DNA from 2 places in the Acidovorax sp. ACV01 genome. Region 2 is predicted to be linked to the other one. Evidence: predicted binding sites of a transcription regulator. Region 2 holds the regulator's gene; the other holds the start of a gene.

Region 1 (15,248 bases), on a different contig from region 2:
TGATGGTGCCCAAGACCGCCGACGGTCGGGTCCTGTTTGCGGTGCCATGGCTGGGCAAGCTCATTCTGGGAACTACGGACAGTCCGCGCCAGGACATCGTGCGCGAGCCCGAGCCATTTGGGGAGGAGGTCCGTTTCATTCTGGAAGAGTCGGCCCGCTATCTCACCCGCGCCCCCAAGGTGGAGGACATCCGGAGTATCTGGGTCGGTCTGCGCCCTCTGGTCAAGCCGCAGGACGATGATGGCGACAACACCAAGAAGATCAGCCGGGAGCACACGGTGCTGGCCAGTCGCAGCGGCCTGATCACTGTGACGGGCGGTAAATGGACCACTTACCGTGCGATGGCTGAAGATGTGTTGCAAAAATGCTTCAGCACGGGACTGCTTCCGGAAAAGCCAGCCGGTGTCACGAACCATTTGCCCTTGGTCGGGACGCCCAAAGAAGCTGTCAAGCACCGCATCAGCGATGCCCAAGGGTTGCATTCCTATGGCGGGGAGGCGGCTGCCGTTCTGGGGCTCCCCGGTGCGCAGACTGCGCTTGGAGGCGGATTGACCGTCGCCATGGTGCGATTTGCCGCGCGTTTTGAGTACGCCCGTACGGTGGAAGACGTTCTTGCCCGCCGTTCCCGGCTGCTGTTCTTGGACGCCCGCAAGGCGATGGCTTTGGCGCCTTCTGTCGCAGAGCTGTTGCGCGAAGAACTGGGGGCAGATCCGCAGCTCGAAGCCTTTCTGGCACTGGCGCAACAGTATTTGCACGTGCCGGTGTGATAGGGCGCTTGACTTCTCCAAAGCTTTTGGCAATAATCGAGGGCTTCGCGTTTCCTACGTGAAGTTTCTGCCCAGCGGGAAGTGCTGCAAATGGTTTGCGGTGCGGACGACGGGCCCAAGACTGACTGGCTGATTTGCAGCCCTTGAGAAGTTCTCTGGGGCCGTGGTCTTCTGGTGCAAGTTGGGAATATTGAAATGATCCAGACAGAATCTCGGTTAGAGGTTGCCGACAATACCGGCGCCAAGTCCGTCCTTTGCATCAAGGTGCTGGGTGGCTCGAAGCGTCGCTATGCAAGCGTTGGCGACATCATCAAGGTGAGTATCAAAGAAGCCGCTCCGCGTGGCCGCGTCAAAAAAGGCGAGGTTTATAGCGCAGTGGTCGTTCGTACCGCAAAGGGCATCCGCCGCGGTGATGGCTCGCTCGTCAAATTCGACGGCAACGCAGCAGTGTTGCTGAATGCAAAGTTGGAGCCTATCGGCACCCGCATCTTTGGACCCGTGACGCGTGAACTGCGTACCGAGAAGTTCATGAAGATCGTGTCCTTGGCTCCTGAAGTTCTCTAAGGACGCGCCATGAACAAGATTCGCAAGGGCGACGAAGTCATCGTGCTGACAGGGCGCGATAAGGGCAAGCGCGGCACAGTGTCGCTGCGCAAGGATGACTCCTACGTGGTCATCGACGGCATCAACATGGTCAAGAAGCACGCCAAGCCAAACCCCATGAAGGGTACGACGGGCGGCATCGTTGAAAAGTCCATGCCAATTCATCAGTCCAACATTGCCATCTTCAATGCCGCTACTGGCAAGGCTGATCGCGTGGGCATCAAGGTGCAGGCCGACGGTTCACGCATTCGCGTGTTCAAGTCCAGCGGCGCTGAAATCAAGGCGGCCTAAGGGGTAAACATGGCACGACTGCAAGAAATTTACCGCGACAAAGTCGCTCCCGAACTGATCAAGCAGTTCGGCTACACCTCGCCGATGCAGGTTCCCCGTCTGACCAAGATCACCCTGAACATGGGCGTGAGCGAGGCAGTCTCGGACAAGAAGGTGATGGACAACGCTGTGGCTGATCTGACCAAGATTGCTGGTCAAAAGCCGGTGGTGACCAAGGCCAAGAAGGCTATCGCTGGTTTCAAGATCCGCGAAGGTCAGGCCATCGGTTGCATGGTCACGCTGCGTGGCGTGCAGATGTATGAGTTCCTGGACCGTTTCGTGACCGTGGCTCTGCCCCGCGTGCGTGACTTCCGTGGTATCTCCGGTCGTGCTTTTGACGGCCGCGGTAACTACAACATCGGCGTGAAAGAGCAGATCATTTTCCCTGAAATTGAGTACGACAAGGTCGACGCCCTGCGCGGTCTCAATATCAGCATCACCACGACGGCCCAGACCGATGAAGAAGCCAAGGCGCTTCTCGCTGGCTTCCGTTTCCCGTTCAAGAACTGAGGCGAAGCATGGCTAAAGTAGCTTTGATCCAGCGCGAACTGAAGCGCGAAAAACTGGCGGCCAAGTACGCAACCAAGTATGCGGAACTGAAAGCAATCGCTGGCGATGCCAAGCGCAGCGACGAAGAGCGTGATGCAGCCCGTTTGGGTCTGCAAAAGCTCCCACGCAATGCAAATCCCACGCGTCAGCGCAACCGTTGCGAAATCACCGGTCGTCCACGTGGCACCTTCCGTCAATTCGGTCTGGCTCGCGCCAAGATCCGCGAACTGGCTTTTGCAGGCGACATCCCCGGTGTCACCAAGGCCAGCTGGTAAGCAGGCAGGAGAGATTAAACATGAGCATGAGTGATCCCATCGCTGACTTGCTGACCCGCATCCGTAATGCACAGATGGTCGCCAAGGCCACGGTTCTGGTGCCTTCTTCCAAAGTGAAGATTGCCATCGCCCAGGTGCTGAAGGACGAAGGTTATATCGACGGCTTCCAGGTGAAAACCGAAGCTGGCAAGTCGGAACTCGAAATTGCCCTGAAGTACTACGCAGGTCGCCCCGTGATTGAGCGCATCGAGCGTGTCAGCCGCCCCGGACTGCGTGTCTACAAAGGCCGTGATTCCATTCCACAAGTCATGAACGGTCTGGGTGTGGCAATTGTCACGACGCCCAAGGGTGTGATGACTGATCGCAAAGCGCGTGCTACCGGTGTCGGTGGCGAAGTGCTCTGCTACGTGGCCTAACCCGCGGCATTGAGGAGAAACTGAAATGTCCCGAGTAGGAAAAATGCCCGTGACCATCCCCGCTGGCGTGGATGTGTCCGTGAAAGATGACCAGATCTCTGTCAAGGGTTCTGGCGGCGCCCTGTCGCTTGCACAAAATGTGCTGGTGAAGGTGTCGAGCAATGAAGGCAAGCTCAGCTTTGAGCCTGTCAATGACTCCCGCGAAGCCAATGCCATGAGCGGCACGATTCGTCAGTTGGTCAACAACATGGTGGTCGGCGTCAGCAAGGGTTTCGAAAAGAAACTGAGCTTGGTTGGCGTGGGTTACAAGGCCGCTGCTTCGGGTTCCAAGCTGAACCTGGCTGTTGGTTATTCGCATCCGGTCAATATCGAAATGCCCGCTGGTATTACGGTGGCTACCCCAACCCCCACTGAAGTGGTGGTCAAGGGTGCTGATCGTCAACGCGTCGGTCAAATCGCTGCTGAGATTCGTGCTGTTCGTCCTCCCGAGCCCTACAAGGGCAAGGGTATCCGCTACGCGGACGAAAAGATCACGATCAAAGAGACCAAGAAGAAATAAGGAGCTGCAACATGTTGACCAAGAAAGAGCAGCGTCTTCGTCGTTCGCGCCAGACACGCATCCGCATTGCACAGCAAGGCGTGGCGCGTCTCACCGTGAACCGCACGAACCTCCATATCTATGCCAGCGTGATTTCTGGCGACGGCAGCAAGGTGTTGGCAAGTGCCTCCACTGCAGAAGCCGACGTGCGCAAGGAACTCGGTGGTTCGGGCAAGGGTGGCAACGCCGCCGCCGCCACGGCCATTGGCAAGCGCATTGCTGAAAAGGCAAAGGCTGCAGGCGTCGAGAAGGTTGCATTTGATCGCGCAGGCTTTGCCTACCACGGTCGCGTCAAGGCCCTGGCCGACGCAGCCCGTGAAGCCGGCCTGCAGTTCTAAGCGGAGCGGAATACAAAATGGCTAAATTTCAACCCAAAGTGCAGACCGAAGGTCAAGACGACGGTCTGCGCGAAAAAATGATCGCGGTCAACCGCGTGACCAAAGTCGTGAAGGGTGGCCGTATTCTCGGTTTCGCTGCACTGACTGTGGTTGGCGACGGTGATGGCCGCGTTGGCATGGGCAAGGGCAAGTCCAAGGAAGTGCCTGCTGCTGTGCAAAAAGCGATGGAAGAATGCCGTCGCAACCTGGTCAAGGTTGCGCTCAAGAGCGGCACCATTCACCACTCGGTGAAGGGTCACCACGGTGCGGCTTCGGTGGAACTCCACCCAGCTCCCAAGGGTACCGGCATCATCGCTGGCGGCCCCATGCGCGCTGTTTTCGAAGTGGTGGGCATCACCGACATCGTGGCCAAGAGCCATGGTTCGTCGAACCCCTACAACATGGTCCGTGCCACCTTTGATGCGCTCGTCAATTCGACCACCCCGTCGAATGTGGCAGCCAAGCGCGGCAAGACGGTCGAAGACATCTTCGCCTGATAGGAAGCTGGAAATGACTACGCAACAAACCGTCAAGATTCAACTGGTGCGCAGCCCGATTGGCACCAAGGAATCGCACCGCGCTACCGTTCGCGGCCTGGGTCTGCGCAAGCTCAATAGCGTGAGCGAACTGCAGGACTCGCCCGAAGTGCGCGGCATGATTAACAAGATCAGCTATCTGGTCAAAGTCCTCTGAGAGATAGATCATGGAACTCAATAGCATCAAGCCCGCAGACGGCGCCAAGCATGCCAAGCGCCGCGTAGGCCGTGGTATCGGCTCCGGCCTGGGCAAGACCGCTGGCCGTGGTCACAAGGGTCAGAAGTCTCGCGCCGGTGGTTACCATAAGGTTGGCTTTGAAGGCGGTCAAATGCCTTTGCAACGCCGCTTGCCCAAGCGTGGCTTCAAGTCGCACTTGCTCAAGTTCAACGCAGAAGTGACGTTGACGGCATTGGATCAACTCGGCCTGGCCGAAGTGGATGTGCTGGCTCTGAAGCAAGCTGGTCTGATCGGTGAACTGGCTAAGGTGGTGAAGGTCATCAAGAGCGGTTCCCTGACCAAGGCTGTCAAGCTGAATGGCGTGGGCGCTACGGCTGGTGCCAAGGCAGCGATTGAAGCTGCTGGCGGCAGCGTCGCCTGAGTGTGACTCTGAAGGAAGGCATCTGTGGCTACTAGCGCAGCTCAAATTGCAAAGACCGGTAAGTTCGGCGACCTGCGCCGTCGTCTGGTTTTTCTGTTGCTTGCGCTGGTCGTGTATCGCATCGGGGCTCATATCCCTGTGCCCGGTATCGATCCAGCCCAACTCCAACAGCTCTTCAGTGGCCAGCAAGGCGGGATACTGAATCTGTTCAACATGTTCTCGGGTGGTGCGCTTTCGCGTTTCACGGTTTTCGCGCTGGGGATCATGCCGTACATCTCGGCATCGATCATCATGCAGTTGATGACTTATGTGGTTCCCACATTCGAGCAGTTGAAGAAGGAAGGCGAAGCCGGTCGCAGGAAAATCACGCAGTACACGCGGTATGGCACCTTGGGTCTTGCTCTGTTCCAGTCGTTGGGTATTGCGGTGGCGCTGGAAAGTTCTGCAGGTCTTGTGCTCAGTCCTGGTTTCGGGTTCCGTATGACGGCTGTTGTCAGCCTGACAGCTGGCACGATGTTTCTGATGTGGCTGGGTGAGCAGATCACAGAGCGGGGTTTGGGCAACGGAATCTCGATCCTGATCTTTGCAGGTATCGCTGCTGGCCTGCCAAGTTCCATCGGTGGTCTTCTGGAATTGGTTCGTACAGGTGCCATGAGCATTCTGGCCGCTATCTTCATCGTCCTCGTGGTTGGTCTGGTGACCTACTTCGTGGTGTTCGTGGAGCGTGGCCAACGCAAGATATTGGTGAATTACGCTCGTCGGCAGGTGGGTAATAAGGTCTATGGCGGTCAGTCGTCGCATTTGCCCTTGAAGCTCAACATGGCAGGCGTGATTCCTCCGATCTTTGCTTCGTCGATCATTCTGTTGCCGGCAACCGTAGTGAATTGGTTCAGCGCGGGTGAATCGATGCGCTGGTTGAAGGACATTTCGGGCGCACTGACCCCAGGTCAGCCGATCTACGTGATGTTCTATGCCGCTGCAATCATCTTCTTCTGCTTTTTCTACACGGCCCTGGTTTTCAACAGCCGGGAAACTGCAGACAACCTGAAGAAGAGCGGTGCGTTCATTCCAGGCATCCGCCCGGGTGAGCAAACGGCACGTTATATCGACAAGATTCTGGTTCGCCTGACTCTGGCGGGCGCTGTCTACATCACCTTTGTGTGTTTGCTGCCAGAGTTCCTGATCTTGAAGTACAACGTTCCGTTCTACTTTGGTGGAACCTCGCTGCTGATCATTGTGGTTGTGACCATGGACTTCATGGCCCAGGTTCAAAACTACATGATGTCGCAACAGTACGAATCGCTGCTCAAGAAGGCCAACTTCAAAGGCAATGCAGGTGGCGGTTGATGATGAGGAAGGTAGTGTTCGCATCGCGACACTGCCTGCAAGAACTGGATATCGGTTGAGTTGGCGCCCCACGATTTTTCGCGGGCACAAATTGTGTTCCGTGCGAAACAGCCGGGACGGATGGACAAGTTTTAGGAGAATGCAATGAGAGTTTCGGCTTCGGTCAAAAAAATCTGCCGCAACTGCAAGATCATCCGCCGCAAGGGTGTGGTGCGCGTGATCTGCACGGATCTGCGTCACAAGCAGCGCCAAGGTTGATTGGAAAGTATTAGAGGACGCATATGGCACGTATCGCTGGCATTAACATTCCGCCGCACAAGCACGCGGAAATCGGTTTGACCGCCATTTTTGGCATTGGTCGCACCCGCGCTCGCAAGATTTGCGAAGCAACTGGTATCGCTTACTCCAAGAAGATCAAGGATCTGACGGACGGCGATCTGGAAAAAATTCGCGAGCAAATCGAGCAGTTCACCATTGAAGGTGACCTGCGCCGCGAAACCACCATGAACATCAAGCGATTGATGGACATCGGCTGCTATCGTGGCTTCCGCCATCGCCGCGGTCTGCCAATGCGTGGTCAGCGCACCCGTACCAATGCACGCACTCGCAAGGGTCCGCGCAAGGGTGCAGCTGCACTGAAGAAATAAAGATTGAAAGATCATCATGGCTAAGTCTCCTGCCAATAACGCAGCTCAGCGCGTTCGCAAGAAGGTCCGGAAGAACGTTTCGGACGGTATTGCACACGTGCACGCCTCGTTCAACAACACCATCATCACGATCACCGATCGCCAAGGCAATGCCTTGTCGTGGGCTTCGTCCGGTGGCCAAGGTTTCAAGGGCTCACGCAAGTCCACTCCTTTCGCAGCTCAAGTGGCTTCGGAAGTGGCTGGCCGCGCTGCCATCGACCAAGGTATCAAGAACCTTGACGTTGAAATCAAGGGCCCTGGTCCTGGCCGTGAATCTTCGGTGCGCGCACTGGGCGCACTGGGCATCCGCATCACGTCGATTTCTGACGTGACCCCGGTGCCCCACAACGGCTGCCGCCCTCAAAAGCGTCGTCGTATCTAATCTCTCTAAGCCCACCGCCGCCTGTGAACGCGCAAGCGCCTCAGGCGGCTCCCGCAATGGTTTGCGGTAGATGACACAAAGGAAGCTCAAGTGGCACGTTACCTCGGCCCCAAGGCCAAACTCTCCCGCCGTGAAGGCACGGACCTGTTCCTGAAGAGCGCCCGTCGCTCGATCGCCGACAAGTCCAAATTCGACTCCAAGCCTGGTCAGCATGGCCGCACCTCTGGTGCCCGTACCTCTGACTATGGTCTGCAACTGCGTGAAAAGCAGAAGGTCAAGCGCATGTACGGCGTGCTGGAGAAGCAATTCCGTCGCTACTTCGAAGCCGCTGACGGCAAAAAGGGCAACACCGGCGCAAACCTGCTGTTTCTGCTGGAATCGCGTCTGGACAATGTGGTGTACCGCATGGGTTTCGGCTCGACCCGCGCTGAAGCGCGTCAGCTGGTGTCCCACAAAGCGATCACCGTGAACGGCAAGTCCGTGAACATCGCTTCGTACCTCGTGAAGACGGGCGACGTGGTTGCAGTGCGTGAAAAGTCGAAGAAACAAAACCGCGTTGTGGAAGCCCTGCAACTCGCCGCTCAAGTAGGCATGCCGGCTTGGGTGGAAGTGGATGCTGAAAAGGCTGAAGGCATCTTCAAGAAGGTGCCAGACCGTGATGAGTTTGGCGCCGACATCAACGAATCACTGATCGTTGAGTTGTACTCGCGCTAATCGCTCGGTACGTATTTCGAGAAAACCGTCCCTAAACCGCGAGGCATCGCGGTTTAGGCGCTTCACCAGCCTTACCGGTGTAACGAGCTGGGGGTATTGAGAGGAAGTCTGAATGCAAACCAATTTGCTGAAACCCAAGGCGATCAATGTCGAGCAGCTTGGCCACAATCGTGCCAAGGTCGCACTGGAGCCGTTCGAGCGTGGGTACGGCCACACGCTGGGCAACGCCATTCGGCGCGTCCTGCTCTCGTCCATGGTGGGTTACGCAGCGACGGAAGTCACCATTGCAGGCGTTCTGCATGAGTACTCGTCCATTGACGGCGTTCAAGAAGATGTGGTCAACATCCTGCTGAACCTCAAGGGCGTGGTGTTCAAGCTGCACAACCGTGACGAAGTCACGTTGAGCCTGCGCAAGGATGGCGAAGGTGTGGTCACGGCGCGTGATATCCAGACCCCTCATGACGTGGAAATCGTCAACCCTGACCATGTAATTGCCAACCTGTCGGCTGGCGGCAAGCTGGACATGCAGATCAAGGTCGAGAAGGGCCGTGGCTACGTGCCTGGCAGCCTGCGCCGCTATGCAGACGAATCGACCAAGTCGATTGGGCGTATTGTGCTGGACGCATCGTTCTCCCCTGTGAAGCGCGTGAGCTACACGGTGGAAAGCGCCCGCGTGGAGCAGCGTACCGACCTGGACAAGCTGGTCGTCGAGATCGAGACCAATGGTGCTATCACTGCCGAAGACGCAGTGCGTGCATCGGCCAAGATCCTGGTGGAACAACTGGCTGTGTTTGCACAACTGGAAGGCGGCGAGCTGGCCGCGTTCGATGCACCTGCAGGTCCACGCGGCAACGCTACGTTCGATCCGATCCTGCTGCGTCCTGTGGACGAGCTTGAACTGACCGTGCGTTCGGCCAACTGCCTGAAGGCTGAGAACATCTACTACATCGGTGACCTGATCCAGCGCACCGAGAACGAGTTGCTCAAGACGCCTAACCTGGGCCGTAAGTCGCTGAACGAGATCAAGGAAGTGCTCGCATCGCGTGGTCTCACGCTGGGCATGAAATTGGAGAACTGGCCACCAGCCGGTCTGGACAAGCGTTAAGTTATAATTCTGGGCTCTCCGAATAGGAGGGCTTGGTTTTTGGTTCCCTTGAAGGGGACAGTGCCTCGGGCAGTACCTTATACGGCTGCCTGATTTAATTTTAAATAAGGAAAAAGCACCATGCGTCACGGTCACGGCCTCCGCAAACTCAATCGCACTAGCTCGCACCGCCTTGCGATGCTGCAGAACATGATGAACTCGATCATCGAGCACGAAGTCATCAAGACCACCGTCCCCAAGGCCAAGGAACTGCGCCGTGTGATCGAACCCATGATCACCCTGGCCAAGGTGGACACCGTTGCCAATCGCCGCCTGGCTTTTAACCGCTTGCGCGATCGTGACAGCGTCACCAAGCTGTTCAACGACCTGGGCCCCCGCTTCAATGCGCGTCCTGGTGGCTACACCCGTATTCTGAAGATGGGCTTCCGCGTGGGCGACAACGCCCCTATGGCCCTGGTTGAACTGGTGGATCGTGCAGCTGAAACTGAAAATAATTCGGCAGCAGCTGAATAATAGGGTATAATTTATTTCTTACCGCGCGATGGAGCAGTCTGGTAGCTCGTTGGGCTCATAACCCAAAGGTCGGAGGTTCAAATCCTTCTCGCGCAACCAAAAAATAGCAGGCATCTGCTAAGCAAAACGCCCACTTGATAGTGGGCGTTTTTGTTTGTGGGCCTTGGCTGGCGCTGCGCCCACACGTGTCAGGCAATTGCTGTGTCCTGCTGGGGCAAGTGATGAGGGCAGCCCTCCGTTAGCCCGTCGCGCGTACTCAACGGGGCAAATACCCTGGTGGCTCAGGGAGGTGGCGGCTGTGTTCAGCTATTGCGCCAACTGACCCCATTGCTGAGCACCGGTTTTCTGTAGCTACAGCAAAGCCGCTTTGGCTGTGACAGGGCAGCTCCTCGCGGGGAATTCCCTGCGCAGTTGTAGCCCGCATCGGGAGGTCGCTCATCGCCCAAAAAGATCAGCCTTTGCCGCCTTGGTAATTGCCACCACGCAAGGGTGCGTGATGCGCCGCTCCACGGAGATTGCAAAAAACTCCTCGACCAGCTCTGTAGTGCGACCGATCACCTCGACACCGAACTGGGTGGTGGTTTCCGCGTCCAGAACCGTGGGTGAGGTAAAAACTCCCCGGCCTTCGCGGCCGAAGGCGTTCATGAGGGCGCTGTCATCGAACTCTCCCACGATCCGGGGCTGAAGATGGTGTTTATTGAGCCAGTGGTCGAGCTGCTGGCGCACAGAGGACATGGGCCCCTGGATGAGCATGGGGGCTCCTTGGAGGCATTGGGGGAATGTTCCGTCCAGCTGCGCCCTCAGGCTAGGCGCGCTGAAAAAACTCATGCCGCTGGTTCCCAAAGGGTGGTTGAACGCCTTGACACCGATCTTCTTGGAGACCGGCTCGTCCGCGAGCACCAGATCGAGCTTGTGCAGGCTCAGTTGTGCAATCAGTTCTGGAAATTTCCCCTCCTGGCAGGTCATGTGTACCTGCTCAGGCATTCCAAGCGCCGGCTCCAGAAGGTGATAGGCCACGGATTTGGCAATGGAGTCGGCCACCCCCACACGAAATTCCAGCGGCTTGGCCTGGCCACGCGAGAGGCGGATGGATTTCTCCAACTCGTCACCCAGCGCAAAGATCTGTTCGGCGTATCCCAGGGCAACACGGCCTTCGCTGGTGAGTTCCAGGCCGCGCCCACGTTTGCGAAACAGGTCGTGGCCCAGCCATTCCTCCAGTTGCTTGATCTGGCCGGACAGCGTCTGGGGCGTGGTGTGCAGTTGTTCTCCAGCGCGCATGACGCCGCCGGCTTTGGCAACTGTCCAGAAATATCGGAGGTGTTTAAAGTTCATGGGGGTAGATACTTCGGAAAAAGCGAATTATTTGCTTTGATAAAACGAATATACGCGAAGTATCAAACGCCCTACATTGAACGCTTGGCCCCATTCCGCAGCGGTTCGCGCAGCGGTCTGGAACTGTCAACGTTCACAAGGAGTAGCAACGATGCGGATCACCACCCGAGGACAACTTGCGGTATCGGCAATGACGGATTTGGCACTGCGCCAGAAAATGCGGCCGGTAGCACTGTCGACGATCAGCGCACGGCAGGGCACCTCGCTGTCGTACCTGGAGCAGCTGTTCAGTGCCCTGCGGCGTGCCGGGCTCGTGGACAGCACACGCGGCCCTGGCGGCGGCTACACCCTGGCCCGGAACACCGACCAGATCTCGGTTGCCGAGATCATCCTGGCCGTCGAAAACCTCAAGACTGACGATCTGCAAAGCCTGGATGTCGGCCAGGCTGCCCAGGTGAAGTCGATGACGGGTGAACTTTGGTCCACCTTCAACGCGCGGGTCATGGAATACCTGCAGTCAGTGACTTTGCAGGACCTTGTGGCCGAGCAGCATGCCAAGGGGGTGGTTGCAGAGGAGATAGCGCCTGTCGCACCCCGGCCCAAGCTGAACGCCAAGCCACGCCCTCTGATGGCGCGGGTGGGGGTGCCCAACTCGGTGTTCGCACTGGGCACCATCCCGTTGCTGCAACGCCGTTGAGCTTGCGCGCCGGCGGCGCACGGTAGTCGCCGGCATGCCAGCACTCCGGGCGGAGCGGAGGTGGAATCCCCGGTTCCCCTCCCTCGCTTTTGGGGGCGCGCGGCGGCTACAGCTGCTGCGCGAGCTGCTTGATCCCCCGGATCAGCATCTCCACCGAGATGGCGACCAGGATCAAGCCCATCAGGCGTTCAAACGCCATCACCACGCGTTCTCCCACCAGGCGCTGGATGCGTTCGGCCATCAACAGCACCACGGCGCACACGGCCATGGTGACGCACAGTGCGCCCACCCATTCCCACCGGCGCTCGGGGGCCTGGGCCACCAGCAACATCACCGTGGCCAGGGCTGAGGGGCCCGCCAAGGCCGGAATGGCCAGTGGCACGATCAGCGGCTCTCCAGGCAATTCGGCCTGTGGCCCGGATTCGGGCGGAAAGATCATGCGCAGTGCGATCAGAAACAGCACGACGGCGCCAGCTAGCTGCAGCGAAAGATCGCTCAGGTTCATCACCCGCAGAAACTCCGCCCCGAAAAACAGGAACACCAGCAGCAGCGCAAACGCGATCAGCACCTCCCGCAGGATCACTCGCGCCCGCCGTTCGGGCGCCACGCCGCGCAGTGCGTTGGCAAAAATGGGGATGTTGCCCAGCGGATCCGTGATCAGCAACAGCAAGATGGTGGCCGATGCGAAGGTGTAGCTCACGGTGCGTACACCGCGTCCAGCGAGCGAAAGCCCTTGATCTCGATGGGATTGCCGCTCGGGTCGTGAAAGAACATCGTCCACTGTTCCCCGGGCTGGCCTTCAAAACGCACCTGTGGCTCCAGGACAAAGGCGGTGCCCGCTGCTTTCAGGCGTGCGGCCAGCGCATGCCAGTCGGGCAATTCCAGGATGGCGCCGAAGTGCGGCATGGGCACCAGGTGATTGCCGACATGGCCCGTACGGGCGCTGGAAAACGGTGTGCCCAGGTGCAGCGAGATCTGGTGGCCAAAGAAATCAAAGTCCACCCAGGTGTCAGTGCTTCGGCCTTCCTGGCAGCCCAGCACACCGCCGTAGAAGCGGCGGGCGGCATCGAGGTCGGTCACGTGAAAGGCGAGGTGAAACAGGCTGCGCATCCTGCAAAGGATAGCAGCCAGTATGGGTACGTGGGCGGAGGTTTTGCTGGAAGTGATGGCGGAACGCTGGAGCAGCGTGCGCCGATTCAGGCTGCGCGGCGATGCTGCTCGGCCTTCTCCTGGCAATGCACGCAGCGCGCAGCTTCGGGGGTGGCATGCAGGCGGGCGGCGGTGATGTGGGTGCCGCAGTCCGTGCATTCACCGTACGTGTCGGCTTCGATGCGGGCCAAAGCAGCTTCCACGGCGGCCAGATGGGTGGTTTCGCGTTCGTCCAGCGCAAATTCCAATTCACGCTCGGTGGCCAGCTGGGCCCGTGGGTCCTCGGGCTGGCCAAAGTGGTCGGCAGCGGCCTCTGCACGGCCTATGACGCCGCCGCGCTGCGCAGCCAACTGCGCCCGCAGCCCGGATTGCTGAGCGAGCAGCAGTTGGCGGAATGGGGCGGCTTGGGTCTTGTCCATGTGGTGTCTCCTCGGGTGAGCGGATACCTGCATGGTGCGCCTGCGTGCAGAGCCCCTGGTTGACCAGGGTCAAGGGATGACGCCCCTGCTCCTTGCAGAAGAAGGGCGCTTAGCGCTTGGGCGGCCGTGCCAGCATCTCCGCGGTATTGGTCTTGCGATCGGCATTCACGCGCTGCACGTGCGGGCGCTCGGCCATGCGGGTCAGGTACTCCCGCGCCGGCAGGCCAGCCAGGTAGTCGCGGCCATAGATGATCTTGGTGGCCGAGCTGACCAGCGGCAAGTGCACGATGGCGGCGCAATCGGCCAGGGTGAAGGTGTCGCCACCCACGTAGGGGCTGAACTTTGCCAGCTGGCCGAAGGCGGCAATGTTCTTTTCCAGTTGCGCCCCCACCTTTTCCTTGGCGGTATCGCTCACCGTGCCGCCAAAAAAGGCCTGCGGGTACAGGTTGCGCGCCACCAGCTCCAGGTGCAGCTCCAGAAAGGTGATCAGCTCGCGCACCTTGGCGGCCTGGTAGGGGTCGGCGGGGATAAGTGGGTGCGCGGGGTGGGCTGCCTCGATGTAGTCGGCGATCACCGCGGATTCGCACAGCGGCCCCTCGGGGGTGCGCAGGTAGGGCACCTTGCCCAGCGGGCTGGCGCTGCGGTCGGTCTCGCCCACCCAGGCAAGTTCCTCGGTGAAGGGCAGGCCCTTTTCGAGCAGGGCGAGTTTGACCTTGTTGTAGTAGTTGCTGGCCGAAAAGCCGCAGAGTGTCAGCATGGTGTTGTCTCCGATGTAGGGGTGAATGCAGCACGCATCCTAGGTGCGGGCGGGGGCGCAGTCCGTCGCACAGATGACCTCCGTCAAGGAGTTCGCGCGCCGGCCCCCTACAATCCGCACCCATGCCCTCCCTCCAAACCATCCGTAGCCTTCGCTGGCTCGCCCGCCTTGTGCTGGCGTGGTTTGTGTTGTCCATGGGGGTGGCGGTGGCGTCGCCCCTGGTCAATCCGCAGGCGATGGAGCTGATTTGTTCGGGCTCGGGCGCCATCAAGGTGTTGGTCAAGACCGACGACGGCGCCAAGGAGCTGCCCAGCCACACGCTGGACTGCCCGTTGTGCGCGCATGTGGGCGCTCCTCCCCCCGCGTCACAGGCGCAGCTGCCTGTAGTCCACCCCCTGGCGCATGCCCTGCGCCCCATTCCCGCCGCGCACATTGCTGCGCGCACCGCCGCGCCGCTGCCGCCGCGCGGGCCTCCGGCCTTCTCCTGAAATTGCTATTTGTTTGATAGCTGTTTGCGCTTGATAGATAAGCGCTGGCGGCCTATTTGGCTTGAAATTCAGGAGTTCCCATGCGCAAAAGCCGCATGGCGCTGGCCGTGGCCAGTGCCTTTCCCCTTGCCCTGTCCTGGGCTATGCCCGTGTGGGCCCAGACCGCTGACAGCACCAACGCACCCGTCAAGGAGCTGGGCGTGGTCACCATCCGCGGCGGCCAGCCCACCTCGCTGCCCACGCAGATCCCCACCACCATCGAGGGCGTGACGCGCGAGCAGATCGAGCATTCGATCAATGCCACCGACAGCGAAGACGCCCTCAAGTACCTGCCCAGCCTGCTGGTGCGCAAGCGCTACATCGGCGACTACAACCACGCCGTATTGTCCACGCGCGCCTCGGGCACGGGCAACCCGGCGCGGTCCATGGTGTTCGCCGACGGCATCTTGCTCAGCAACTACCTGGGCAACGGCCCCACCAACGCGCCGCGCTGGATGCTGGTCACGCCGGAAGAAATCGAGCGCGTGGACGTGCTCTACGGCCCGTTTTCGGCCGCCTACGCAGGCAACTCGGTGGGCGCGGTGGTGGACTACGTCACGCGCATGCCGA
Region 2 (15,248 bases):
CCCAGCGCATCCACAAAGGCGCGCACCTCGCGCCCCATCGGGATGACCCCCAGGCCAATTTCGTTGCCCACCAGAACAACGGGGCCGGGGGATTTCCGAACCGCTATCAAAAACATAGCTTCTTGCACTTGCCAATCAAGCGCTAGAGCCTGTTTTTCTTCAAAATTCATGGTTTCCATACCCATGGGCATGGTCCAGTGGGTGAGCCACAGCGTGAGGCAGTCCACCACGAGCAGGGTCTGCGGTGTGCTGTGCAACGCCACGGCAGCGGCCACATCGTGCGGCTCTTCCACCGTCTGCAGACCCGGCACCCGTTCGGCGCGGTCACGCTGGTGGCGGGCGATGCGCTCGCGCATCTCGTCGTCCCAGGCTTGCCCGGTCGCGATGAGCACAGCGCGGTGGTCGCTGGATTGCGCCAGCCAGTCGCGCGCCAGCAGCTCGGCGCGGCGCGACTTGCCGCTTTTCTGGCCGCCCAGGATGAGTTCGGTGGTGATGGGGTGCAGAGCGGGAGTCATGCCGAGACGCCTCCCAACAGATGGGCCACGGCTTCAGGGCTGGACGGGAACCACGCATGGAAATAGCTGGCGTGGAGGCTGCCCTGCTGGTACAGCGCCTCGCCCGCATCTGGCACAACCACTTCATGGGGGCGGGCCGTACGAGCCACCACAGGCGCATTGCTGTTGCTGGTGGAGTAATGGAAAGTGTGGCCGCGCAGGGTGTTCTCCCCCACCGCCAATTGCTGCGGCCCGAGCGCAGCCAGGCGTTTTTGCATGGCCACGCGGCCGGGCAGCAGGCCCCACAGCGGGGCCGTGCTGCCGTCGGCCAGCATGATGGATTCAAACAGCGCCATCATGCCGCCGCACTCGGCCCACAGGGGTTTGCCTGCGGCCCCATGGGCGCGCAGGCTGGCTTGCATGCCGGTGTTGGCCGCTATCTGCGCGGTGTGCAGCTCGGGGTAGCCGCCGGGCAGCCACACGGCATCGCAGTCGGGCAGCGCGGCATCGTGCAGGGGCGAGAAGAACACCACACGCGCGCCCATCTGTTCAAGGCATTGCACATTGGCGGCGTAGATGAAGCAGAACGCCGCGTCGCGCCCCACGGCCACGGTGCGGCCCGCCAGCAGCGGCGGCACCGTGTCTGCCACTGCGGGAGCCGGAAACTCCACGGCCCAGCGCTGCAGGTCCTCCAGCGTCATCTGGCCCAGGGGCGTGGCCGCCAGGGCATCGGCGGCGGCGTCCAGACGCTGCAGACTGTCGGGCAGCTCATGCGCCGCGACCAGACCCAGGTGGCGTTCGGGCAGCAGCGCCGCACCGGCCTTTCCCGAAGCGGGCGCGGTGCCGGACTGCACCCGCATCAGCGCGCCCATCCAGTCGTCCGCGTCGTGCAAGCCGCCCTGCAGCATGTCGGCGTGGCGCGCACTGCCCACGCGGTTGGCCAGCACACCGGCCCAGGGCAGGCCCGGGCGATAGTGGCGCAGGCCAAAAGCCAGCGCGCCAAACGTGCCTGCCATGGCCGAGGCATCGACCACCGCCAGCACGGGCACACCAAAGTGCCGGGCCAGGTCGGCCGCGCTGGGGGTGCCATCAAACAGCCCCATCACCCCTTCGACCAGGATCAGGTCCGACTCGCGCGCCGCGTCATGCAAACGCTGCGCGCAGTCCGCCTCGCCATTCATCCAGAGGTCGAGCTGGTGCACCGGCGCCCCGCTGGCCAGCTGGTGCCAGTGCGGGTCCAGAAAATCCGGACCACACTTGAACACCCGCACCCGCCGCCCCTGCCGCGCATGCAGGCGCGCCAGGGCGGCGGTGACGGTGGTCTTGCCCTGGCCGGAGGCCGGGGCTGCAATCAGCAGCGCGGGGCACCTGGTCATTTCAGCAACCCTGTGGGACACATGCCCGGCATGCCTATGAAACTGGCACGCGCGAAGCCAGTGCCACCGTGGAACTGGCTCCGCCAGGCCATGGGTGGCATCCCCCCGTGGGGGGAAGGCGCGCAGCGCCTCAGGGGGGGCTTCACTGCGGTGCCCACTTCACACCGACGTACACCGTGCGGCCTGCGGTGGCGTAGGTGCGGGCCAGCTGGTAGTCCTTGTCGGCCAGGTTGTCGATGCGGGCCAGCAGCGTGTAGTCACGCGCAATGCGGGTGCTGGCGTACAGGTTGAACAGCGCGTAGCCGCCCAACACGTTGGTGTTGGCCACGGTGTCGAAGCGGCGGCCTGATGCCTGCACTTCGGCGCCCAGTGTCCAACCTGCCAGGCGCGTGTCGGCGCCGAAGGTGGCGTGCTGCTTGGCGCGGCGCGCGAGCTGCTTGCCGGTGTCCAGGTCACGCGGGCGTTGCAGATCGATGGAGCCATGCAACTGCACATCGCCCACGCGGTGCGAGCCGGCAAACGTCACGCCCTTGTACTCGGCCCGGGCCGTGTTGGCGTAGCAGCCAAAGTCCGACAGGCAGGTGCCGGGGCCGGAGAACGAGATCAGGTTGCTCACGCGATTGCGGAACAGCGTGGTGGAGAACGTGCTCTTGCCCTGGGCGTAGCGCAGCGCCACTTCGGCATTGCGGCTGCTTTCGGGGCGCAGCGTGGCCACGCCGTATTCGCTGAAGCGGTGGTACAGCGTGGGCGCGCGGAAGGCCGTGCCCACCGACGCCGTGGCGCGCCACTGCGGGGTGATGGCATAGCCGTAGGCCACGCTGCCAGTGCTCTTGCCGCCAAACTCGCTGTCGGAATCGTGGCGCAGATTGAGCTGCACGGTGTGACCTGCAGCGTTGTAGCCATAGCCCAGGGCCAGCGCGTCCTGCGAGCGCTTGGCATCGATGGGAGCGTTTTCCAGGCGGTCTTCGCGGCGCTCCAGCGCGGCCGTGACCAGGTGCGCGCCCTGGCGCCATTCATTCTGGAAGTAATAGCCACGCAGGCGCGTGTCACTCAGATAAGGCGAGGGGCGGGTTTCGTATTCATCGCGGGAGTCGGTGATGGACAGGCGCGTCTTGTAGGCGCTGCTCCACTGCGCGATCCAGTTGAGGCCCAGGGCGTGCATGGTGTGCAGGTTGCGGTCGTCCTTGCCCAGCCCGCTGTCATAGCCGCTGTTGGATTCATTGACCATCAGCGTGCCTTCCAGCCGGTGCGCCGCATCGACCTGCAGGCCCACGCGGGCATGGCCCGCCGTGGTGCGGTAGCCGTCGCGGTCGGGGTTCTGGGTGGCCAGCGTGCGGGCGTTGAAACCTTTGCTGTCATCGCGCGCAAAGCCCAGCGCGTAGTCCACGGTGCCGCTGGCACCGCTGATGCCGGCTTCCACCTTGGTGGTGTTGTGGTTGCCGATGCCCACGCCCACATAGGGCGCCACGCCGTTCTCGCCGCGCTTGGTGAAAATCTGCACCACGCCACCCATGGCATCCGAGCCATACACGGCGCCAGCCGGGCCGCGCAGTACTTCGATGCGGTCGATGAGGCCCAGCGGAATGCTCTCCCACGGCGCGCCGCCGGTGGACTGCGAATCGATGCGCACCCCGTCGATGTACACCGCGGTGAAGCGCGATTCGGCACCGCGCAGGAACACACCCGTGGTAGTGCCCGGGCCACCATTGCGCGAGAACTCTACGCCAGGCAGGCGGCCCAGCAGGTCGGCCAGGCCGGTGGCGCCACTGTTCTCGATCGTTTCACGGTCCACGATGGAGATGTCGGCCACCAGGTCAGCGAGCGGCTGGGGCGTGCGCGTGGCAGCCACCACAGTTTCGGAAAGCGACGGCGTGCGCAGATTCTGGGCCAGCAGTTCGCCGTTTGCGGAGGCGGTTTGCGCCATGGCAGTGCAGGCAGTGCCGACAGCCAGGGTCACTGCGGCAATACGGTGAACAGGCAGGCGCAGCAACGCCACAGGGCGCGCACGGAGGGTACGGATTTTCATGGGGATCATCGTCAACAAACAACCCGGGCCGGCCTCCCGCCAGCATATGGGTGATACAGCCGCGAAGCGCCCAAGCGGGCGCACGCAGCCACCGTGTTGGCCGGTATCCGGGCTGGCGGAACACCCCCCAATGCCTTCCCATGCGCTTGTTCAAGGCACACAGTGGCTTATGGATGGAGAGAGAATCGGGTGATTCGTCCGCTGACCGTTGCGGGGGCAGCGCAGGCTGGGCGCGCCAGGTTTGGCGCCTCCTCCCTGCTTCCCGTTGAACTGCGGCATGTGAACCACACCGCGAGCACCAACAGCGGGATTTTACGACCGTTTACAACCCGCAACCCTACAATCGAGGGCTGTATGGCAACACCGTCCCCCACCGACCAGATCGCCGAGCGCGTTGACCGCCTGCTTTTGCGCCACGCAGAACTGCAACGCACCAACGCGTTGCTGACTGATCAGGTGGCTGCGCTGACGCAGGAGCGGGACTCCCTCAAATCACGCCTCAGTGCTGCGCGCGCCCGCGTCGATGCACTGCTGGAGCGCCTGCCCGCAGCAGCCCCCGTCGTCACGAAGGAAGCCGAATGAAGCAAATCGAGGTGCAGATCCTGCAGCAAAGCTACTTGCTGACCTGCCCCGAGGGCCACGAAAGCCGCCTGCTGGATGCCGTGGAGCGCGTCGATACCGCCATGACGCGCATCCGCGACGCGGGCAAGGTCCGCGCCCGCGAACGCATCGCCGTGCTGGCGGCCTTGAATCTGGCCTTCGAGATCGCCGACCGTGAGGCAGCCGACTTGGCAGCAGGCGCCGCTGCCAAAGCAGCCAGCCCGGCTATCGCAACCGGTAGCACGGGTCAGCAGGAAAACCTCTTGCCCGACGAAGACCAGCAGCGCCTTCATGGCCTGGTGCAGCGGCTGGACCAGGCACTGGGCGACGACGGCCGCCTTCTTTGACAAGGCCCTGCCTGCCGGACATCGCATCCAGGTCGGCGGTGGCGCATGCAGAACCGCCCCCTTGCTGCACGTCCCAAAAGCTTACGGGCTTTACATGCCCCCATATCTGCGGTGCAAGGCGCCAGCGCCTACAATGACGATGTCTGCGAAGCCGCCGGGCTTTATATTTCCTTGAACCAATGCTCAACGAGCTCGGGCTTGGTACATTGCCCGGTGAGCGTGATCATCTCGCGTCAGATGAACCCAACGCTTGGCTGCCCTCGCCCACCTGAACCCCCGGTTCAGGATGAGAGTCCGGTGGCATTCGCAGACACCTTATTCCGCATGCTCCTGTCACCGCAACCAAACGCTGCAGCACCTCCGACAGGGCATTTCTCCGCGCGTCCCCGCCCTCGTTCCACCCTTGCCTGACTGTGCGCCATGCTCGATCCCTTGCTGATTGTTGAACTCGGTGTACTTGGTCTGGCTACAGGTTTTCTGGCGGGGCTGCTGGGCATTGGCGGCGGCATGCTGTTGGTGCCTTTCTTGACCTACATCCTGGGCGCGCAGAAGGTGGCTCCCGATCTCGCAGTGAAGATGGCAATTGCCACATCGATGGCCACCATCATGTTCACATCGATCTCCAGCGTGCGGGCTCACCACCAGCGTGGCGCGGTGCGATGGGACATCGTGAAACGCCTGGCACCCGGCATCGTGCTCGGCGGGTTTGTGGCCAGCCTGGGCGTGTTCGCTCTGCTCAAGGGCTCCTTCCTGGCCATCTTCTTCGCCTTGTTCGTCAGCTTCTCCGCCACACAGATGTTCCTGGACAAAAAGCCCGCCCCCACGCGCCAGATGCCCGGTGGGGCTGGCCAGGTGGCGGCAGGTGGCGTGATCGGATTCCTGTCGGGCCTGGTAGGTGCCGGTGGCGGGTTCGTGAGCGTGCCATTCATGACCTGGTGCAACGTGCCCATCCACAATGCCGTGGCCACCAGCGCTGCGCTCGGGTTTCCAATTGCGCTGGCGAATGTGGTGGGCTATGTGATCGGCGGGCAGAACGTGAGCGGATTGCCTGCGGCTTCGCTGGGCTACATCTGGCTGCCCGCGTTGGCAGTGATCGCGACCTGCAGCGTCCTCACCGCCCCATTGGGCGCCAAGGCCGCGCACAGCCTGCCAGTCAAGCAGCTCAAGCGCGTGTTTGCGTCCTTGTTGTTCGGATTGGCGGCCTACATGCTTTGGAAGGGCATCGCGGCGTTTTAAGCCTTGCGAACGCCCCCGGGGCAGCCGGGGTGGCGCAGCAGCAGGATGGCCTCAGTTCTGGACTGGACTGCGCCGGCCCTGCGCCTTCAAGGGCAATGGTTTGCTGAGCAAGGCTCGAAACTCTTGGGCGGGAAGGCCAGGTGCACAGAGAAACCCCTGGTAGTGGTCGCACTGCATCTGCAGCAGCACCGCCTGTTGGGTTTCTGTTTCCACCCCCTCTGCCACCACCTCAATGTGCATGGCACGCCCCATGCTGATGATGGCGCTCACGATGGCCCGGTCACCATCATCGTCGGGCAGGCCGCGCACAAACGACTGGTCGATCTTGAGCTTGCTGATCGGCAGCTTCTTGAGATACGCGAGGCTGGAATATCCCGTACCAAAATCATCGATGGCCAAGCCAATCCCAAGGCCGGCGAGGACACGCAGACGCTGCTCCATTTCCTGCGCATCCTGCAGCAGGATGGTTTCGGTCAGCTCCAGCTCCAGCAACGTGGGCGGCAGCTGGTGCACGGCCAGCAGCCGGGTGATACGGTCCACGAAATCCGGCTGCCGGAACTCCAGCGCCGACACGTTCACGGAGATCATGATCGGCATGCCACTGTGCATCCACACCGCCGCCTCGCGCACAGCCTGCTCCATGACCCACGCGCCCAGAGTGACGATGTAGCCTGACTCCTCCGCCAGGGGAATGAACTGCCCCGGCGATACGGCGCCGAACTCGGGGTCGGTCCAGCGGATCAGGGCCTCCGCCCCCGTGATGCGCCCGGTGGCCATGTTGACCTGCGGCTGGTAGTGCACCGCCATGCGGTCCAACCCCAGCGCCTGGCGCATCGCATGCTCCATCTGCATGCGGGAAAGCAGATTGGCATTCATCTGCGGCTGGTAAAAGCCATAGCTGCCACGCCCCCGTTCCTTGACCCGGTACATGGCCGTGTCGGCCTGCTTGATGAGGTCGTCCAGCGTTGCGCCATCCTGCGGATACAACGCAATACCAATGCTGCACTGAATGGAGAAACCCATGCTGTCGAGCATGAAAGGGTTGAGCATGTCTTCCAGGATGCGGCGCGCCACACTCTCTGCCACTACGGCATCTCCGCCATGCAGGTAGATGACAAACTCGTCGCCACCCAGTCGGCACAACATGTCCGTCTGGCGCAGGCAGGCCTGCAGGCGCTCGGCGACCAGTTGCAGCACACGGTCCCCAAAAGGATGGCCCAAGGAGTCATTGATGATCTTGAAACGGTCGAGGTCCAGGAACAGGATCGCAAAACCCGTGTCGCTCTGGCGCGCCCCCTGAATGGCCGTGTCCACCCGCTGCGACAACAGCAGGCGGTTGGGCAGGCCGGTGAGCACGTCGCTGTAGGCCAGCTCCTCGATGCGCTTCTGGGCCGCATGCTGCAGCGTCAGGTCGCGCATGAAGCCGATGCTCTGCACCAGGCGCCCTTCATCGTCGCGCAGCGCCACCCATGACAGCTGCACCGCGCAATAGGTGCCATTGTCCCGGGGGAGCCACAGCTCGCCCTCCCAGAAACCATCCTCCGCCCAACCCTGCAGCACCTGCTCCATGAAAGCCGCATCCGAACCCCCTCCGAACAAAGAAGCGGCCATGCATCCTTCGAACGATTTGGCGGAAGGCCCTACCAGGCGCTCGCAACCCGGGTTCATGCGCAAGACCCGGTGATGGCTGTCGGCGATGAAGATGGCGTCGAGACTGGACTCAAACACCCTTGCTGCGAGCCTGAGGCTGACCTGTATCTCCGTCTGGCGAGTAATGTCCCGGTAGGAATACACGCGCCCCACGGGCAGCCCCTGGCCAAACTGGGGCACGGTCCGCAACTCCAGCACCAGGCCACTCTTCAACACCAGAATGTCTGTACTGTCCTGCATCGGCTCACGTGCAATGGCCGCCAGGCGCTCCGAGTAGGCACGCGCGTCTTCCACTTGGGCCGCCATGTGCGCATACACCGCCGCATCGTTGCGCTGCACCAGCAAATCACGGGGAATATTCCACAACTGCGCAAGCCGCTGGTTGAAGGCCCGCACCCGGCCATCAAGGCTGCAGACGAGCATGCCATCGGCTGCGGAATCCAGCGTCGCGCGCAGTTCAGACAACAGGGTTTCCAGCTCGCGCTCGGTGGCATCCTGGACACTCCGGTCCAGCATCGTCAGCATGAAAACGGTGCCCGAAGCCCCTTCTCCCGGAACGCGTGTCACCCGCCGGTCAACCGGCACCAGGGCTCCATCTGCGCGCAAAAGGCTGGTGTGGGAATGGATGCCGTCTGCAACCACCTGCGCTGACTCCCCCCAGAACGCAACATCCTGTGGTGTGGAAGCCAGACGCAGCACCGGCGTGCCAACCATAGAGGCCGCAGGCAAACCCACCAGCCGCTGCGCTGCGGCATTCGCATGAAGGATGAGCAGGCTGGCCTCATCGACCAACCAGACAGCTTCCTGCAAACCGTCGAGCCAGCCGTGGGACTGCACAACGGTCACGAACCAGCCTCTTCGGGGCCGGGGCTGACTGCGCGCTCGAAAAAGTAGCAGATACGCTGACGGGGGGAAAGGTAGTCCAGGGCATCGCGTGGCAATTGCGCGGGCTTGAGACTGCGCCGGATGCCCAGCTCTGGCACGGTTTCCAGATCCAATATGGGCGCCTCATCCTTGGGGACCCGGGAGTCATGAACAATGACCTTGGGCCGCAGGGGGCGCGAAGAATTGACTGAAGCCACGATCGCATAACGGTCGTTGACCAGCTGGACGATGGAGCCCGGTGGGTACACCCCCATCATGCGAATGAATGCACCCAGGACCACAGAATCAAACCGCGCCTTGAGCTGCGCAAAGATGACTGACAGCGCCTCGTGGGGCGTGAGCGCATCCACTCCGTTGGCAGGGTTGCACATGCGGTCATACCGATTGACCAACGCAAGCACCTGGCTCGCACGCCCCAAGTCGGGCCCTGACAGCCGCAATGGAAACCCGCTGCCATCGGCCATCTCATGGTGCCTGGCAACGGCGGTAAGCACGGCTTCGGGCAAGCCCATGCGCGTGGCCAGTGCCACAGACTCACCCACATGGGTCTCGTAGCGCGTGCGCTCCATCGGAATCATCGAGGGCGTAGGTTGCCTGAGATTCGGTGGCAGCTTGAGCTTGCCCAGGTCATGAATCAACGCCGCGATGCCAAGGTCGTGCAGCTCGGCACTTTTCATACCCAGTGCGCGGCCCAGCAACAGAGAGATCACCATCACGTTGATCGGATGCAGGGCATTGCGCTCGCCGACACCTTCTGACAACAGCCGGATGACGGAATCCCCGTTTTCGAGGAGCTCGGCCACACATCCGGACACGAGCGTATCGCCTTTGGCACGCGCCTGGTCGGGGTGTTCGGAGACCACACGCTCCAGCGCCTGGTATTGGCGGGTGGCCTCTCCAAATCGCTGGTCACAGACTGCCAGAGTCCGGTTCTGGGCTTCCAACAGTTCACGCCTGCGCAGCGCCTCCGGGTCCACGGTCGCGGCGGAGCCTGCCGCATCCAGTCCGTTCAAGGACGGTGCCTTCATTTCCGGGACGCTCCAGGCGGCGGGGACAAGTTCCCTCAGTTCTGGATCACTCTTCTTGGGAAGATAACGTACCTCGGTGAGCCCCAGTTCACGCAGGGTGGCAATCTGTTCCGCCGACGCCACGCGAAAACTGCTCACCGGGAACGGATGATGCATCCAGCCCAAGTCGAGCTGGATGTACATGCCGACACGCAGTTGGCTGATGTCGATGAGGATGGAAGAGTTCACTTCGGGGCGTGTGAAACATGGCGACTTCAATGCCACCAATGGTTACACAGATTATCGCCAGTTCGGGGGCCTTGTCGAAGGACTGCGCCTGCACCGCAGCGGCGCGGCAACACTTGGATGCGTCCGCGAAGCCCACCCCAGATCACCCTTGTATAGACATGGGTTTAAAGGAACTCGTCAACCCCTTTGCTATGCAACTTCCGGTTGGAAACAAGCTAACGGCACCACAGCGATGGCTTGTAGACCAAGTCCATCCACAGTGCCCAGCTGGCGACTGCGCAGAGCAAGCCCCCCGCGATACGGGTCCCCCAGTCCGCACGCGCTGTATTGATCCGTGTTTTCAGCCGTGCCCATGCCCACGACCCGCCCACCAGCCACACACCGCTGCCCAGGCCAAACAACGCCATGGTCAACGCCCCTTCCAAGGGTCCGCCGCTCAGGGCGGCTACCAACAGGGCCGAATAAAGCAATCCACAGGGCATTAGCGCCCAGAGTCCCCCTGCAGCGAGAACCCCGCCAGGGGCGCTGACAAGCGGCTTGACATGTGACCACACAGTGCGACCCGCCTGCTCCACCCATTGGGGCTGGCGGGCCTGGACCATCATCATCAACCCCCAGGCCATCACCGCGACATGGACCAGGGTCCACGCCGGGCGCAGCGCCGCCGTCTGTTGGGTCAACCATGCCAGACTATCCATGGCGAGCGCGGCCAAACCGCCCGCCACGGCATACCCAGCCAGCCGACCGACATGGAAAGCAGCCGTGCGCCGAATGACACCACCCCGAGGCATCCATTGCACAGTTTGGACCGTCTGCGAGGAAGCCTGTGCCTCCAAATCCCCACCCGTCTTGGGCAAACTCCGCGACTCTCCCTGCCCCACCAACGCTGCGCAGGGCGCGGAGCACATGGCTAAGCAATGGGACCCGCCAACCAGTCCCATCAGCAAGGCGGTCGAGGCAACCGTTGCAATCATGAGAGTCAGATGATGCGCGAAAAACGGGCTCGGTTGCGATCTGCCTGCAGGTAACGGTCAAAAACCATGGCGATGCCGCGCACGAAGAACCAGCCCATGGCCGTCACCTCGACCCCGTCGGGTCTCACCACGACGAGCCCCTGCTCAGCCATGGTTTCCAGTTGCTCCAGCTCGGCAGAGAAATAAGCCCGAAAGTCGATCAACCAGGCCTGCTCCATGGGCTCAAACAACAACTCACCCTGGCACATCAACGCCATGATGACGGCGCGGCGTACCAGGTCATCGCGGGTCAGGGCGAGCCCACGCACCACGGGCAAGCGCCCCTGGTCCAGAAAATCGTAGTACTCGTCCAGAGTTTTGGCGTTCTGGCTGTAGGTCGCCCCCACCCGGCCAATCGCCGACACGCCCAGGCCAATCAGATCGCAATCGGGCTGTGTGCTGTAGCCCTGGAAGTTGCGGTGCAGACGGCCCTGGCGCTTGGCAACCGCCAATGCGTCGGCCGGCAACGCAAAGTGGTCCATGCCCACATACACGTACCCAGCGTCCATGAAGGCAGCCAGCGAACGGGACAGCATCGACACCTTGCCCGCCCCCGCGGGCAACTCGGCAGAAACAATGCGGCGCTGGGGCTTGAAGCGCTCCGGCAGGTGGGCATAGGCATACAGGGCGATGCGGTCAGGCCGCAGCTGCACAACCTGGGCCAGCGTGCGATCAAACGACTCGGGCGTCTGGCGCGGCAGGCCGTAGATCAAGTCCACATTGATGGATTCAAAACCCAGCGAACGTGCGGACTCCACCAGCGAAAACACCTGCTCGGCAGGCTGTATGCGATGAACAGCCTTTTGAACCTCAGGATCAAAATCCTGCACTCCAAAACTCAGTCGGTTGAATCCCAGTTCCGCGAGCACGGCAAGGCGGTCGGCATTGACGGTGCGCGGATCTACTTCAATCGAATACTCTCCGCCCGGCGCGAGCGAGAAGCTGCGCTTGAGCATGACCATGAGTTCACGCAAGCCGTCGTCGGACAAAAAAGTAGGCGTACCACCACCCAGGTGCAGCTGGCTCACCACCTGCCCCGTGCCGCAGTGCGCTGTGTGCAGATCGATTTCGCGACTCAGGTACCGCAGATAGGTATCTGCCCGATCATGGTGTTTGGTGATGATCTTGTTGCATGCACAGTAATAACACAGCGACTCGCAAAAGGGGATGTGCACATACAGCGACAACGGCAACGCCTTCGTCATGGAGCCCAGCCTGCGCTGCTCTAGTGCAAGCGCATAGTCGTCCTGCCCAAACGCCTCGACGAAACGGTCGGCGGTTGGATAAGAGGTATAGCGGGGCCCTGGCACGTCGAAACGGCGCAGAAGATCAGGCGAAACAGCAGTCATGGGCAAATTCCTTGCGTACACTTTGACTGTGCCGTAAGCTGTCCCCCATGTCCTTGACCTGAATCAAGTGATGCACGGGGCCGAACAGCGACAATTTGATGCATGTCATTCGCCCATCCGTACCCACAAGCCTGTCTTACAGGCAGATGAGGCGATATGCTCAAACCTAACCCAGCATCTGTGCCTATGAACCCGCTCACCATCAAAGTCGCCTGCTCTAACTGCAACCTGCGCGAGCTGTGCATGCCGGTTGGCCTGAGCGAAGACCAACTGCAACGCATTGACGAAGTCGTTGCCGTCCGCCGCAAGATCAAACGGGGCGGAACGCTGTTTCGCAACGGCGAAGCCTTCACATCGCTCTATGCCATCCGCACCGGCTTCTTCAAGACCTGTGTAGCCACCGAAGATGGGCGCGACCAGGTCACTGGTTTCCAGATGGCGGGCGAGATTATCGGCCTGGATGGCATCGTGAACGATCACCATACCTGCGACGCAGTGGCCCTGGAAGACGCAGAAGTCTGCGTCATGCCCTTTGACCGCATCGAAGAACTGTCCCGCGAGGTCACCGCGCTGCAACACCATGTGCACAAGATCATGAGCCGCGAGATCGTGCGTGAGCATGGGGTGATGCTGCTCTTGGGCAGCATGCGCGCCGAGGAACGCCTGGCAGCGTTTCTGCTGAACCTTGTGCAACGTTTGCATGCCCGTGGGTTTTCACAGTCCGAACTCGTACTGCGCATGACGCGTGAGGAAATTGGCAGCTACCTGGGGCTCAAGCTCGAAACCGTGAGCCGCACATTTTCCAAGTTTGTGGAAGAAGGTATTGTCGAGGTCAAGCAGCGCCATGTGCGCATCCTGGAAACCGATGCACTCAAGCGCATCGTGAACAACCAGCAGGCCTGCCACTGACCAAGGCAATGCGTTGGCGGCGGCCTCTCTCCGTATCTACCGGCCAGCTACCGCAGCCCATCAAGGGCAAGATGAAGTCTTTCGACAGTCATCGGGGCGATCCCCCTCGGGGACCGGGCAGCGGTTGAGTTCAAAGGGCGACATCGCCAACAATGTCGTCAATGCGCTGGACGCCATGGTGATCATCCAGAACGCGAAAAAAGCAAGCGTGTAGACGCCCTGACGCGACAACGCCAACGGCTGCCCAAACCAGTGCAAGTCCTGCGGATCCACCATCGCAAAAACCAGCACCTCCATGACGCCTGCCATCAAGAAGGCCGGCCATGCAATCCACATCAGGCGTTGCGTCCACATTGATTTTTCTCCTGGTAAGGCCGCGCAGACAAACCGCATGGCCAGGGGGTGTTCAGCGCGGCTGGTCCTGGACCGGAGTGGCCGCATGGTTGCGGCCTTTCATCGCGGGAGCCAGGCTCTTGTGTGGAGTCTCCAGCGTCTTGTTGATCTCGATGCCCTGGCGGTAATAGTCCTCGGCGATCACGGGGTCGGGGCGCGAAATCGCCAGCCAGAGGGTGACAAAACCCGCAATGATCACGATCACAGGACCAGCGATGATCAGCCAGACATGGCCGAACTTCCACCATGGCGCCGTAGCGGAAGGGGCAGTGCCGAGGGTGGAACTGGATGGCATGTGATGACTCCTCAAAAATATTTTTCGTCAAAGCAAGGCCCGCGAAGACCTTGCACCAGTGTGCACGCGCGTTACCGCGGCACCAGAAACACGGATTTCTCAGTCACATGGGCGGCCCCGCCGAGTGCCTGCACGTCGAACTGCACAGCGTGCGATCCCGGAGGCGCCGAACCATACGGTATCTGCAGTCGGACAGCCACCCACCGGGACTCTGCCGCTCCGATTTCCACCTCAGCATCGGACGCCACTTCCAGCCCTTCAAGGCCACGCGCACCGATGCGATAGCGTTGGGGTCCTTCGGTTGCATTCATGATCTGCAGGCGGTAGATGTTCTCCAGCTTGCCACCGGCGACGATGCGAGAGAGCGCAGCGCGGTCACGCACAACATCGACCATGAGCGGCGTGCGCGTGACAAGGCTCGCCATCATGCCCACGCACAGGGCTACCAGCACTGCGCTGTAGATCAGCACACGCGGCCGCAGCACCCGGCGCAGGATCTGCGATTGGCTCCACCGCTGCGCCACGCCGTTCTGTGTGGAAAACCGGATAAGCCCCTTTGGGTAGTGCATCTTGTCCATGACCGTGTTGCAAGCATCCACGCACAACCCGCAACCAATGCACTCATACTGCAGCCCCTTGCGGATGTCGATGCCCACGGGACATACCTGCACGCACAGCGTGCAGTCAATACAGTCGCCCAGACCTTTGGCCTTCTGATCGATGTTCTTGTTTCGCGGGCCGCGCGGTTCGCCCCGCTCCACGTCATAGCTGACGATCAGCGTGTCCTTGTCGAACATGGCGCTCTGAAAGCGCGCATAGGGGCACATGTATTTGCACACCTGCTCGCGCATGTAGCCCGCATTGCCATACGTGGCAAAGCCGTAGAACAGCACCCAGAATATCTGCCAGCCCCCCTGCATCACCAGCAACTCCGCACCAAGCTCACGGATCGGCACAAAATAGCCCACGAACGTAAACCCAGTCCACAGCGCCACCGCGATCCAGATCACTTGCTTGAAGAACTTCTTGCGGACTTTCTCGAAGGTCCATGGGCCGTTGTCCAGCCGTAGTCGGGCACTGCGATCACCTTCGATCTTGTGCTCGATCCACATGAACATTTCGGTATAGACCGTTTGCGGGCACGCAAATCCGCACCACAACCGCCCCGCCACCGCCGTAAACAGGAACAGCGACAGCGCAGAAATGATGAGCAGGCCCGTGAGGTAGATGAAATCCTGGGGGTACAGAACCAGGCCGAAGATGTAAAACCGCCGAGCCCCCAGGTCAAACAGCACCATCTGGCGCTGCCCCCATTCAAACCAGGGCAGCCCGTAAAAAACGAGCTGCGTGAGAAACACCATGCCCCAGCGCCAGCGTGCAAACACGCCACTGATGGAGCGTGGATAGATTTTCTTTTGC

What was found. Region 2 encodes FNR, which switches genes on or off when oxygen is low (the NO sensors DNR and NnrR bind a similar motif). Its sites were predicted from a motif close to TTGATNNNNATCAA; they were not measured.
Region 1: the regulator FNR is predicted to act here: its motif matches at 13,454-13,467, upstream of IB243_RS21655 (TraR/DksA family transcriptional regulator).

What each region holds. Positions count from the first base shown of each region.
Region 1 covers NZ_JACUZT010000008.1:167,815-183,062, reverse strand. The annotation lists gene IB243_RS21770 (glycerol-3-phosphate dehydrogenase/oxidase) at 1-767, shown strand, start outside; gene rplN (50S ribosomal protein L14) at 963-1,331, shown strand; gene rplX (50S ribosomal protein L24) at 1,341-1,661, shown strand; gene rplE (50S ribosomal protein L5) at 1,671-2,210, shown strand; gene rpsN (30S ribosomal protein S14) at 2,219-2,524, shown strand; gene rpsH (30S ribosomal protein S8) at 2,545-2,940, shown strand; gene rplF (50S ribosomal protein L6) at 2,966-3,499, shown strand; gene rplR (50S ribosomal protein L18) at 3,511-3,876, shown strand; gene rpsE (30S ribosomal protein S5) at 3,894-4,412, shown strand; gene rpmD (50S ribosomal protein L30) at 4,426-4,608, shown strand; gene rplO (50S ribosomal protein L15) at 4,619-5,050, shown strand; gene secY (preprotein translocase subunit SecY) at 5,075-6,397, shown strand; gene rpmJ (50S ribosomal protein L36) at 6,542-6,655, shown strand; gene rpsM (30S ribosomal protein S13) at 6,679-7,044, shown strand; gene rpsK (30S ribosomal protein S11) at 7,061-7,465, shown strand; gene rpsD (30S ribosomal protein S4) at 7,556-8,179, shown strand; gene rpoA (DNA-directed RNA polymerase subunit alpha) at 8,292-9,284, shown strand; gene rplQ (50S ribosomal protein L17) at 9,405-9,797, shown strand; tRNA gene IB243_RS21680 (tRNA-Met) at 9,820-9,896, shown strand; gene nhaR (transcriptional activator NhaR) at 10,233-11,129, opposite strand; gene IB243_RS21670 (Rrf2 family transcriptional regulator) at 11,281-11,826, shown strand; gene IB243_RS21665 (MarC family protein) at 11,933-12,526, opposite strand; gene IB243_RS21660 (VOC family protein) at 12,523-12,936, opposite strand; gene IB243_RS21655 (TraR/DksA family transcriptional regulator) at 13,023-13,394, opposite strand; gene IB243_RS21650 (glutathione S-transferase) at 13,504-14,151, opposite strand; gene IB243_RS21645 (DUF2946 family protein) at 14,274-14,639, shown strand; gene IB243_RS21640 (TonB-dependent receptor) at 14,720-15,248, shown strand, end outside.
Region 2 covers NZ_JACUZT010000006.1:172,751-187,998, forward strand. The annotation lists gene IB243_RS18125 (bifunctional adenosylcobinamide kinase/adenosylcobinamide-phosphate guanylyltransferase) at 1-515, opposite strand, end outside; gene IB243_RS18130 (cobyrinate a,c-diamide synthase) at 512-1,870, opposite strand; gene IB243_RS18135 (TonB-dependent receptor domain-containing protein) at 2,013-3,896, opposite strand; cobalamin riboswitch at 3,977-4,214, opposite strand; gene IB243_RS18140 (hypothetical protein) at 4,251-4,478, shown strand; gene IB243_RS18145 (cell division protein ZapA) at 4,475-4,843, shown strand; gene IB243_RS18150 (sulfite exporter TauE/SafE family protein) at 5,264-6,079, shown strand; gene IB243_RS18155 (bifunctional diguanylate cyclase/phosphodiesterase) at 6,131-8,575, opposite strand; gene IB243_RS18160 (HD-GYP domain-containing protein) at 8,572-9,870, opposite strand; gene IB243_RS18165 (sulfite exporter TauE/SafE family protein) at 10,086-10,844, opposite strand; gene hemN (oxygen-independent coproporphyrinogen III oxidase) at 10,850-12,232, opposite strand; gene fnr (fumarate/nitrate reduction transcriptional regulator Fnr) at 12,419-13,141, shown strand; gene IB243_RS18180 (hypothetical protein) at 13,202-13,495, opposite strand; gene IB243_RS18185 (FixH family protein) at 13,548-13,829, opposite strand; gene ccoG (cytochrome c oxidase accessory protein CcoG) at 13,901-15,248, opposite strand, start outside.